Linked DNA regions of Hahella sp. HNIBRBA332. The protein of the gene in region 1 interacts with the protein of each later gene in a pairwise test. Links are inferred from orthologs where the notes say so. Each region holds a gene or a part of one and is shown on either strand. Other genes may lie near its edges.

Region 1 (4,801 bases):
AGCGGCAGTCGCGGCAGCTGATCACATTGAACGCGCCAATGGCGGTGGATCTTGAAGCCACCGGCGCTGGGGCGGATACCCGCTACAAAATTGTCATCAGTCCCCTTAGTCCAAATATCAGTGAAGCGAAGACCTCTATTATCGCCAAGATCAAAGGACCGGATGGCGGCAACCTGATTAAATCCATTCCGTTTACCCAGGAAACAGGGCGCTGGGAGTTGGAAGTCGACGCTACCCGGGGCGATGGCGTGTATGAAGTCATGTTGAGAGTGGAGGGGGAAACCCATTCCGGCTCCGCCTTCCGTTTCGAGCCTGACAGCGTCATGGCCGAGTTCCCACGCCAGGAGGCGTCGCCGAACGAATACCGTTCACTGGTGAACGACAGCAGCGTGGAACAAATGAATGAAACCCTGGTGCAGGAAGCCGTCAAGGCGCCAGAGCCATCGAAGCAGCCTGAAGAAGATGCCATCGCGCCGCCCATTACGCCGGAAATGCAGGATCAAGCAGCGACGGAGCAGCAGGACGCCGCGACGGAGGAGGGAAGCTCCAACGCCATGTTGTGGATTATCATCGCAGCCAGCAGCGCCACCATACTGTTGCTGGCGGCGGGGGCCAGTTATTGGATATACCGCAAACGCCGCATCGAAAAGGAAGTTCGTGAGCCCGTGGAGACCTCCAGGCTGGATAACTCTGATGAAGTTCCCTCCCTGGAAGAATCCGGTCATGATCTGGAAGATGAGATAGAGCAGCTGGAACAGCCTATTGATGTCGCAGAAGAACCCTCTATGATGAATGAGGCGGACGATATGGAATTCGGCATGGAGGAGGAAGCGGAACCGGAACCGAAAAAAGAGGAGGAAGATGAGCCGCCCATGAGTTCACCCGACGCTGAAGATACGGACGCTGAAGATACGGACGCGGAAGCGCTGGCGGACGAGATTCTGGCTTCCAACGAGAAAGCCAGAGACATGGATGATGAGTTTAACCTGGAAGATTTTGATATATCCGATACCGATGACCTCCCCGCCGGATCGGAAGACGAAGACAAAAAGTAGTTAACTTCTGATCATGTGCCAACTTCTTGGAATGAGCGCGAATGCGCCGACGGATATTTGTTTTTCCTGGACCGGTCTGATGTTTCGCGGTGGTCAGACCGGGCCGCATAAAGACGGCTGGGGCATCGCCTTTTATGAAGGTAAGGGGCTGCGTGAGTTCCGTGATCCCAATCCCAGCGCCACCTCGGAAATCGCTCGGTTTATCAGCCAGTATCCCATTAAAAGCCGCACGGTCATCAGCCACATCCGACAAGCCAACGTCGGCGACATCAGTCTGGAAAACACCCATCCCTTCATTCGCGAACTGGGCGGTTACTATTGGTGTTTCGCGCATAATGGCCAACTGAAATCCTACCAGGACCTGCCTCTGGGGCGTTTTCGTCCGGTGGGAGAAACCGACAGCGAGCACGCGTTTTGCTGGTTGCTGGAGGATGTCGCCAGCGGTTGTAATGACTTCGCCAGTCTGGAGTGCTTAGGGGGAAGGCTGTATGAGAATTGTCTGGAGCTGACGTCGAGAGGCGTGTTCAACATGCTTTTCACCAACTCGGAGTATTTGTTCGCGTACTGCTCCACCAAATTGTACTGGATCACTCGTCAGGCGCCCTTTGGCTGCGCCTCTTTGGAAGATGGTGAGATCCGGGTGAACTTCGAAGAGCACACCAATCCCACCGACAAAGTCACCATGATCGTCACGGAGCCGTTGACCGTCGATGAAGAATGGCGACAAATGCGCCCTGGGGAGTTAATCGCTTTTAGAGATGGCGAAGTCGCCGCCAGATGGTATGAAGAAGGGGCGGTTAAGCTTGCTGAAACCTAGACGCGGTGTCTCACTGAAGGTGAATCCCGCCAGCAAAAGCTGAAACGCCGGCGCGAGGGCCGGCGTTGTCTAACTTCTAACTTCTAACTTCTAAACTCTAATTTCTAACTACTGCACGTTTTCCGCTTCAGTAAAAAAGTTGTCGAACAAGGCGGTGGACAGATAGCGCTCCGCGCTGTCCGGTAGGATAACCACGATATTCTTGTCCTTGAATTCGTCACGCTCCGCCAAACGGACTGCAACAGCCGCCGCTGCGCCGCAGGAGATGCCGCAGAGGATGCCTTCTTCCCGCATCAGGCGGTGAGCCATTTCGATAGCCTCTTCGTTGGTGACTTGCTCAACCAGATCCACCATGTCCAGATCCAGGTTTTGCGGTACGAAACCTGCGCCGATACCCTGAATTTTGTGAGGGGCGGGCTGCAATTCCTGGCCTTTGATGGTTTGAGTGATCACAGGAGAGGCGGTGGGCTCGACGGCCACGGATGTAATGTTTTTGCCCATGGTGTTTTTGATGTAGCGAGAGACGCCGGTAATGGTGCCGCCGGTGCCGACGCCAGCGACCAGGACATCGATTGCGCCTTCCAGGTCCCGCCAGATTTCAGGGCCGGTGGTCTTTTCATGGATTTCCGGGTTGGCGGGGTTATCGAACTGTTGCAGCATCAAGTGTTGTTGCGGGTCCTGAGAAACGATTTCCGACGCTTTCTCAATGGCGCCTTTCATACCCTTGGGCCCTTCGGTCAGTACAATCTCCGCGCCCAGCGCTTTCATCGCCTTGCGACGCTCCAGGCTCATGGTGGCGGGCATGGTCAGAATCAGTTTATATCCCCGTGCGGCGGCGACGAAGGCGAGAGCGATACCGGTGTTGCCGCTGGTGGGTTCAACCAGGGTCATGCCAGGTTTGAGGCGACCGGATTTCTCCGCATCCCATACCATGTTTGCGCCGATACGGCATTTTACGGAGTAGGCCGGGTTACGGCCTTCAATTTTGGCGAACACGTTGCCTTTGGTGACGCGATTCAGCTTCACCAACGGCGTGTTGCCGATGGACATGGAGTTGTCTTCGTAGACGTTCATTATTTATCTCCTTGCAGATTAAGTAGATTTCCCCGGCCACAACAATACGAGCGTGAGGGATAGCTTAGCGGCTGGCATGAAATATTTGAATGTTTTCGGGTAATATATCCGCTTATAACTCCTCTAATAATGACGCATTCACACAACATACAAGGTTTTACACATGAAGTTTTCCGGCACCAAGAACTATGTCGCCACTGACGACCTGCAATTGGCGGTCAACGCCGCCATTCGATTACAGCGACCGCTTCTCATCAAAGGCGAACCGGGTACGGGCAAGACCATGCTGGCGGAAGAGCTGGCGGAGGCCCTGGGCGCGCCTTTGATTCAGTGGCACATCAAGTCCACCACCAAGGCCCAGCAAGGACTTTACGAATATGACGCGGTTTCGCGCCTGCGCGACTCCCAGCTGGGAGACGACCGCGTTCACGACATTCGCAATTACATAAAAAAAGGCAAGCTGTGGGAGGCGTTTGAATCCGAACAGCAGGCGGTGCTGTTGATTGATGAGATTGATAAAGCGGACATTGAGTTCCCCAACGACCTGTTGTTGGAGCTGGATAAAATGGAGTTCTACGTTTACGAGACCCAGGAGCGAATCCGCGCGACCACCCGTCCTATTGTCATCATCACCAGCAATAACGAGAAAGAGTTGCCTGACGCTTTCCTGCGACGCTGCTTCTTCCACTACATCAACTTTCCCGACAAAGACACCATGGAGTCGATCATCGACGTCCACTACCCAGGCATCCAGCGCTCGCTAGTGAAGGATGCACTGGATGTTTTTTTCGATGTGCGCAAAGTGCCTGGATTGAAGAAAAAGCCGTCGACATCGGAGTTGATCGACTGGCTCAAGCTGCTAATGGCGGACAATCTTCCCGAGGACGTGTTGCGCAACCACGATCCCAGTCAGGCCATACCTCCCCTGTACGGCGCTCTGGTGAAGAACGAGCAGGATGTCCACCTATTGCAGAAACTGGCGTTCATGACGCGCAGAAAAGGCTGATCGCAGCAATGAGCGGACGCAATACTGCGTCTGTGAGCAAAGGAGGACACTTATATGTTGATTGATTTCTTCCTGACGCTGCGCAAGAACAAGGTGCCGGCGTCCTTACGGGAGCTGCTCGACCTGCTGGAGGCTCTGCAACAGGGGCTGGCGTTTGCGGATATGGACGACTTTTATTACCTGAGCCGCGCCTGTCTGGTGAAGGATGAGAAGCACTACGACAAGTTTGACCAGGCTTTCGGCGTCTACTTCAAAGGGCTGGAAGATCTGAATGCTGTGTTGGAGGCGCTGATCCCCGAGGATTGGCTACGGGCGGAATTTGAAAAACAGCTCACCGATGAGGAAAAGGCCAAGATTGAATCCCTGGGAGGCTTGGAAGAGTTGATTGAGGCGTTTAAAAAGCGCCTTGAGGAGCAGAAAGAGCGTCATCAGGGCGGCAATAAATGGATCGGGACTGGCGGCACGTCGCCATTCGGGGCGAACGGCTATAACCCGGAAGGTATCCGCATCGGGCAAAACGGCTCCCGCAACCGCCGTGCGGTGAAGGTTTGGGAGCAGCGCACGTATAAGGATCTGGACGATTCCATCACTCTTGGCATCCGCAATATCAAGGTGGCGTTGCGTCGTCTTCGCAAATTCGCCCGTCAGGGCGCGGCGGAAGAGTTGGATATGCCGGATACCATCCGCAGCACCGCCAATAACGCCGGATACCTGGATATCAAGATGGTGCCGGAGCGCCATAACTCTGTAAAAGTGCTGCTGTTTTTCGACATCGGCGGTTCTATGGACCCGCATATTCGCGTATGTGAAGAGTTGTTCTCCGCCGCGCGCAGCGAGTTCAAGCACATG
Region 2 (4,933 bases), 400 kb from region 1 along the record:
TTTTTAGCCACTGCGTCAGGCTTGATGATTGATAGCGTACGTTCTACGGCCATCGATATGCTCTCCAAAATCAGGGTTATAACAACTTTAGGTTTATATTCTGAACAGGCGATTATACGCATGTTCCGGGGAAAGTTACACTCCGCTCCTAGCACGAAAAAGGCTTCAGTGACACAAGTGTCAAATGAGCGGCATTCGCGATAACGGACGCCAGATACTTTCAGTCTGAAATTGCATCAGGCGCATATTTAAATTTTGTTAACAAGAGCCAAGAAAGCGCTCTCGATTAAGGTCTGTGGCGTTAACCGCCCAGCTTGGCCTTCCACGCAGGAGATAATTCACGCAATTTATTCACTGCAGTAATAATGACATCCGCGGCGACATCAACATCTTCTTCTTGAGTAAAACGCCCCATAGAGATACGTAGGGAACTGAGCGCCAACTCATCCGGCACGCCAACTCCCCTCAACACATAAGAGGGCTCAAGCGAAGCGGACGTGCAAGCAGAACCTGTTGAAACCGCAAGATCTCGCATCGCCATCAACAGCGACTCGCCATCGACATATCCGAAACTGATATTCAATGTGCCCGGCAGCCTTTGGGAATCCGAGCCGTTCAGGTGGATTTCCGGCAATACAGAGAGCGCTCGCCACAATCTGTCACGCAACCCCGCCAGTCGCTCAGCCTCTCCCATCAGGCTTTGCCCAGCCAACTCAAAAGCGACGCCCATGCCAACAATTTGGTGAGTTGGCAGCGTACCGGAACGCATGCCCCGCTCATGGCCGCCACCATGGATCTGAGCATCCACGCCGACAAATGGATTTCTTCGAACGTAGAGCGCTCCTATACCTTTAGGCCCGTATATTTTATGCGCACAGCAAGACAACAGGTCGACAGGCATGGTTTTCATATCGACAACCAACTTGCCCACGGACTGCGCCGCATCCACATGAAAAAAAGCTTGATGCCCACGCAACAGCTCACCAATTGCCTGAATATCGTTAACACTACCCAGTTCGTTATTGGCGTGCATCAGGGAAACGAGAATAGTGTCGTCACGCAATGCATCCTTAACTGACTGCGGACTGACGACGCCATCTTTGCCCGGTTTCAGATAAGTCACGTCGTAACCCTGCTTTTCCAGATAGGCGCAGGGATCCAGCACAGCCTTGTGCTCTATGGCGCTGGTAATGATATGGCGGCCTTTTTCAGCGTAACGACTCGCCACGCCTTTAATAGCGAGGTTATCCGCTTCTGTCGCACCAGAAGTCCAAACAATCTCCCGAGGATCGGCGCCAATCAGGTCCGCCACTTGGCGACGCCCTTTTTCCACCATCTCTTCTGCACGCCAGCCGTAAATATGCGAACGGGACGCCGGGTTGGCGAAGACGCCATCCAACGTCAAGCAATTGCTCATCGCCTCAGCGACTCTGGGGTCCACCGGCGTAGTGGCGGCATAGTCGAGATATATAGGTTTCTTCATTATTTCAATTATCCATATCCAAGTACTTCAGCGCTCCCCGCGCCTGCATCACCAATGACGCGAGAGAAACCAGGTTAGCCGATATCGACCAAAGAAATACCTGTTTCGCCCGCTCGTTTTCTTTCAGCCTGCCTCTCAGCAATTTCTTGCACAGCCCGACTGGAGACCAACTCCTCCAGGCTGATACTACTGAGGTAATCGTGAATACGCTCACTGAGATCCTGCCACAAGTGGTGGGTTAGACAGATTTCACCGCCCTGACAGTCCCCTTTTCGCCCACATCTCGTCGCATCAATAGATTCGTTAACCGCTTCAATAATGTCAGCTACCGCCGTCTCACCGAGTGGACGCGCCAACTTATAACCACCGCCGGGCCCTCTGACACTGGACACCAGACGATTACGCCTTAATTTGGCGAACAATTGCTCAAGATATGAAAGCGAGATGCCCTGACGCGCCGAGATATCCGCCAGACTAACAGGACCGCTATCACCGTGCAGCGCCAAATCCAGCATGGCGGTCACCGCATAGCGGCCTTTGGTGGTCAAGCGCATGATCAAACCCCTAATTAATTTAGGGCATTATGAAATGACCCTGCAAACTGATCAAGTATTACGGATTATGTCGTCAAGCTACTTATCTTCGCGGACACACTCAAAGTCCTCGCTCTTCAGAGGAGGCAGTTCGCCATTGCGATATTCCACATCCAACTTGTGCAGGCACTTGCACATGGACTCCAGACGATCATCTACCGCCTGCATATGATCCAACATCGCACGAATGGAGCGCGCCACCGGATCAGGCATCTCTTCGCTCAACCCATAGGCGTCAAAGCCCATTTTCTCTTCCATGGCTTTGCGGCGATCCGCTTCCGGCTCTGTTTTCTTGACAATCACTCGCCCCGGAATGCCGACCACTGTCGCGTTAGGCGGCACTTCCTTAGTTACCACGGCATTAGAGCCCACTTTCGAGTTATCCCCTACTGTGAACGGCCCCAAGATCTTGGCGCCAGCGCCGACGACCACGCCATTTCCCAACGTTGGATGACGTTTGCCTGCATTCCAACTGGTTCCTCCAAGGGTTACCCCCTGGTACAAGGTAACGTCGTCGCCAATCTCGGCCGTCTCCCCAATCACTACTCCCATACCATGATCAATAAAGAAGCGGCGACCGATTTTCGCACCCGGATGTATTTCGATCCCAGTCATCCACCGACTGAATGTGGAGAGAAAGCGCGCCAACCACTTCAACCCCTTTCTCCACAACCAGTGACTAATGCGGTGCGCCAGCAACGCATGCAGACCGGGGTAGCAAGTCAGCACCTCAAAGGCGTTTCTGGCCGCCGGGTCCCGGTGAAAGACACTTCTTATGTCCTCTTTTAACTGTGCTAACATGATTCGCCCCGATTAATTCTTTTGCCAAGTTCCCGCTATTTTCTGCGTAGACCTTAGGATGCCTCGCAGAATGTTGATTTCCATCTTATCCAAACGCGCACGTTGATACAGCCGACGTAGTCGCGACATCAATTGCCTGGGATTTTCCGGATCATGAAAGTCGATATCGATCAGTGTCTGCTCCAAATGAGCCAGATAACGCTCGACTTCGTCCGCCGTCGCGGCCTCAACATCCCACCCGGCATCACCTGGGCCGTCCAATCTCTGGATATATGACTGATTCTCTTCGTTTTCAAGCAGCCACCTCATGTGCAGCTCGTAACAAATCACTTGCGCCGCCATCGCAACATTCAAGGACGAATAGTCTGGATTTGAAGGGATATGTACATGCAAGTGACAGCGCTGCAACTCTTCATTGGTGAGACCTCGCTCTTCGCGCCCAAATACAATCGCCACATCGCCCTCGGTCGCCGCGACATGATCGTGTACATCATCCGCCAGATCCCGAGGATTTCTCACCGGCCAGGGAATACTCCGACCTCTTGCGCTGGTTCCCACCACTAATACACAGCCAGCAATAGCCTCATCCAAACTCGCAACCACTTGAGCGCCATCCAATACATCTAAAGCTCCGGATGCACGACTTACTGCATCATCATCTGGAAATCGGTCTGGCTCCACCAGCACTAATCGAGACAGCCGCATGTTTTTCATCACGCGCGCAGTAGCGCCGATATTACCGGGATGAGAGGTGTTGACCAGCACAATACGGATGTTTTCCAGCATTTTCACACCTTTTTAAAAGTGCGCAATGGTAGCAGAATTGTATGCAAATGCCTCCCCCCACTAAGACCAAAACGTCGCTATAACTCCGCTTTCTGGCGCGCCCTGCGACCTTTCCTATAATTTAATCCGTAAGTAGATTTCTGGGTGTGTTTACACGACGGAGTTGCTATTATTAGCGCCCTTTTTAAAACCGTTCTTTACAAAGTAGTGATCAAACCATGCAGCCAATGATTAATATTGCCTTGCGCGCAATTCGCTCGTCCAATGAGCAGATCAACATGATTCTTGAGCGTGAAGAGTTGTCTTTTACCGATCCGGAAAAGCTAAAGAGAGTCATTGCCCGTGTTGACGCCGCTTTCTACGACAATCTGTCCCGCGCCCTGCAACGGGCCTACCCCACACACCAAATCAACAAAAAAGGCGACCTGAAAGGCAACCCGAAAGGCGTCAGCTGGCACATCATGCCTGTACACAACACCGCCAGCCTCGTACGCGGCCTATCCGATTGGTGTTTTTCACTGGTCTGCAAAAAGAATGATCAGACCGAACACGCTATCATTATTTTCCCCGTAACCGGCGATGAATACACAGCAAGCCGGGGCGGCGGAGCCTCATTGAACGGCAAACGCATCCGAGTCTCAGGTACAAAAGACCTGGAGCTTTCCATGCTATCCACCAATATTCTGGAAGGCATTGGAAAAAGAGAAGAACCTGCAGCATTACTGGAAGCTTACGCAGAATTAGACAAAAGCTGCTTCGGCGTAAGAAGCGCCCACTGCATTCCACAGGACTTGGCTTATCTGGCCGCAGGAAAAGTCGACGTCGTTATATTGAACAACATCAACCCACTTGAAACGGTGGCGGGACTGCTTATAGTCAAGGAAGCGGGCGCTCTGCACAGCGACGTTCGCGGCAATCCGCTGAACGATAGAAGCCGCTCTCTTATCTGCTGCAGCCCCAAGATGCTCAAGCCTGTCTCTCAAAAGGCCCACAAACTGGCTGAACTACTGAAGTAATCCTATCTAAAGCGCTCTTCGACATACCAAAGAGCCAGCACAAAAAAGCCGGTCACTTGACCGGCTTTTTATTTGGCTGTGACCCGTCCCGAATAGAGTTGACAGCCTACGCCAAGTAGAAAAACGCCTCAGGGGCGATCATCCAGCTCAACGCCTTCTTTTACAGGGATCATCAGATCTTCTTTGCTGATATTCATAATCAGCAGCAGGTTACTTGCAACATATACTGACGAGTAGGTACCAATAACAATACC

What was found. The genes of interacting proteins can lie anywhere in the genome.
Region 2: the proteins of cysK (region 1) and cysE interact in binary tests that used the Escherichia coli proteins (3 or more experiments, as listed by UniProt). The link is inferred for Hahella sp. HNIBRBA332 from one-to-one orthologs.

What each region holds. Positions count from the first base shown.
Region 1 is NZ_CP132203.1:3,065,800-3,070,600, reverse strand. Bases 964-3,819 are described here. They hold cysK (cysteine synthase A), read right to left. Parts: upstream 2,947-3,819; coding sequence 1,981-2,946; downstream 964-1,980. Other genes in these bases: O5O45_RS13560 (AAA family ATPase), read left to right, coding at 3,110-3,819; O5O45_RS13570 (class II glutamine amidotransferase), read left to right, coding at 1,069-1,872; O5O45_RS13575 (vWA domain-containing protein), read left to right, coding at 964-1,055. Outside these bases: more of O5O45_RS13575, read left to right, coding at 1-963; more of O5O45_RS13560, read left to right, coding at 3,820-3,952; O5O45_RS13555 (vWA domain-containing protein), read left to right, coding at 4,007-4,801.
Region 2 is NZ_CP132203.1:3,464,914-3,469,846, forward strand. What follows is about bases 997-3,984. They hold cysE (serine O-acetyltransferase), read right to left. Parts: upstream 2,878-3,984; coding sequence 2,116-2,877; downstream 997-2,115. Other genes in these bases: O5O45_RS15350 (IscS subfamily cysteine desulfurase), read right to left, coding at 997-1,483; iscR (Fe-S cluster assembly transcriptional regulator IscR), read right to left, coding at 1,558-2,037; trmJ (tRNA (cytosine(32)/uridine(32)-2'-O)-methyltransferase TrmJ), read right to left, coding at 2,890-3,663; O5O45_RS15370 (inositol monophosphatase family protein), read left to right, coding at 3,882-3,984. In the rest of the region: ndk (nucleoside-diphosphate kinase), read right to left, coding at 1-53; more of O5O45_RS15350, read right to left, coding at 302-996; more of O5O45_RS15370, read left to right, coding at 3,985-4,679; protein translocase subunit SecF, read right to left, coding at 4,808-4,933.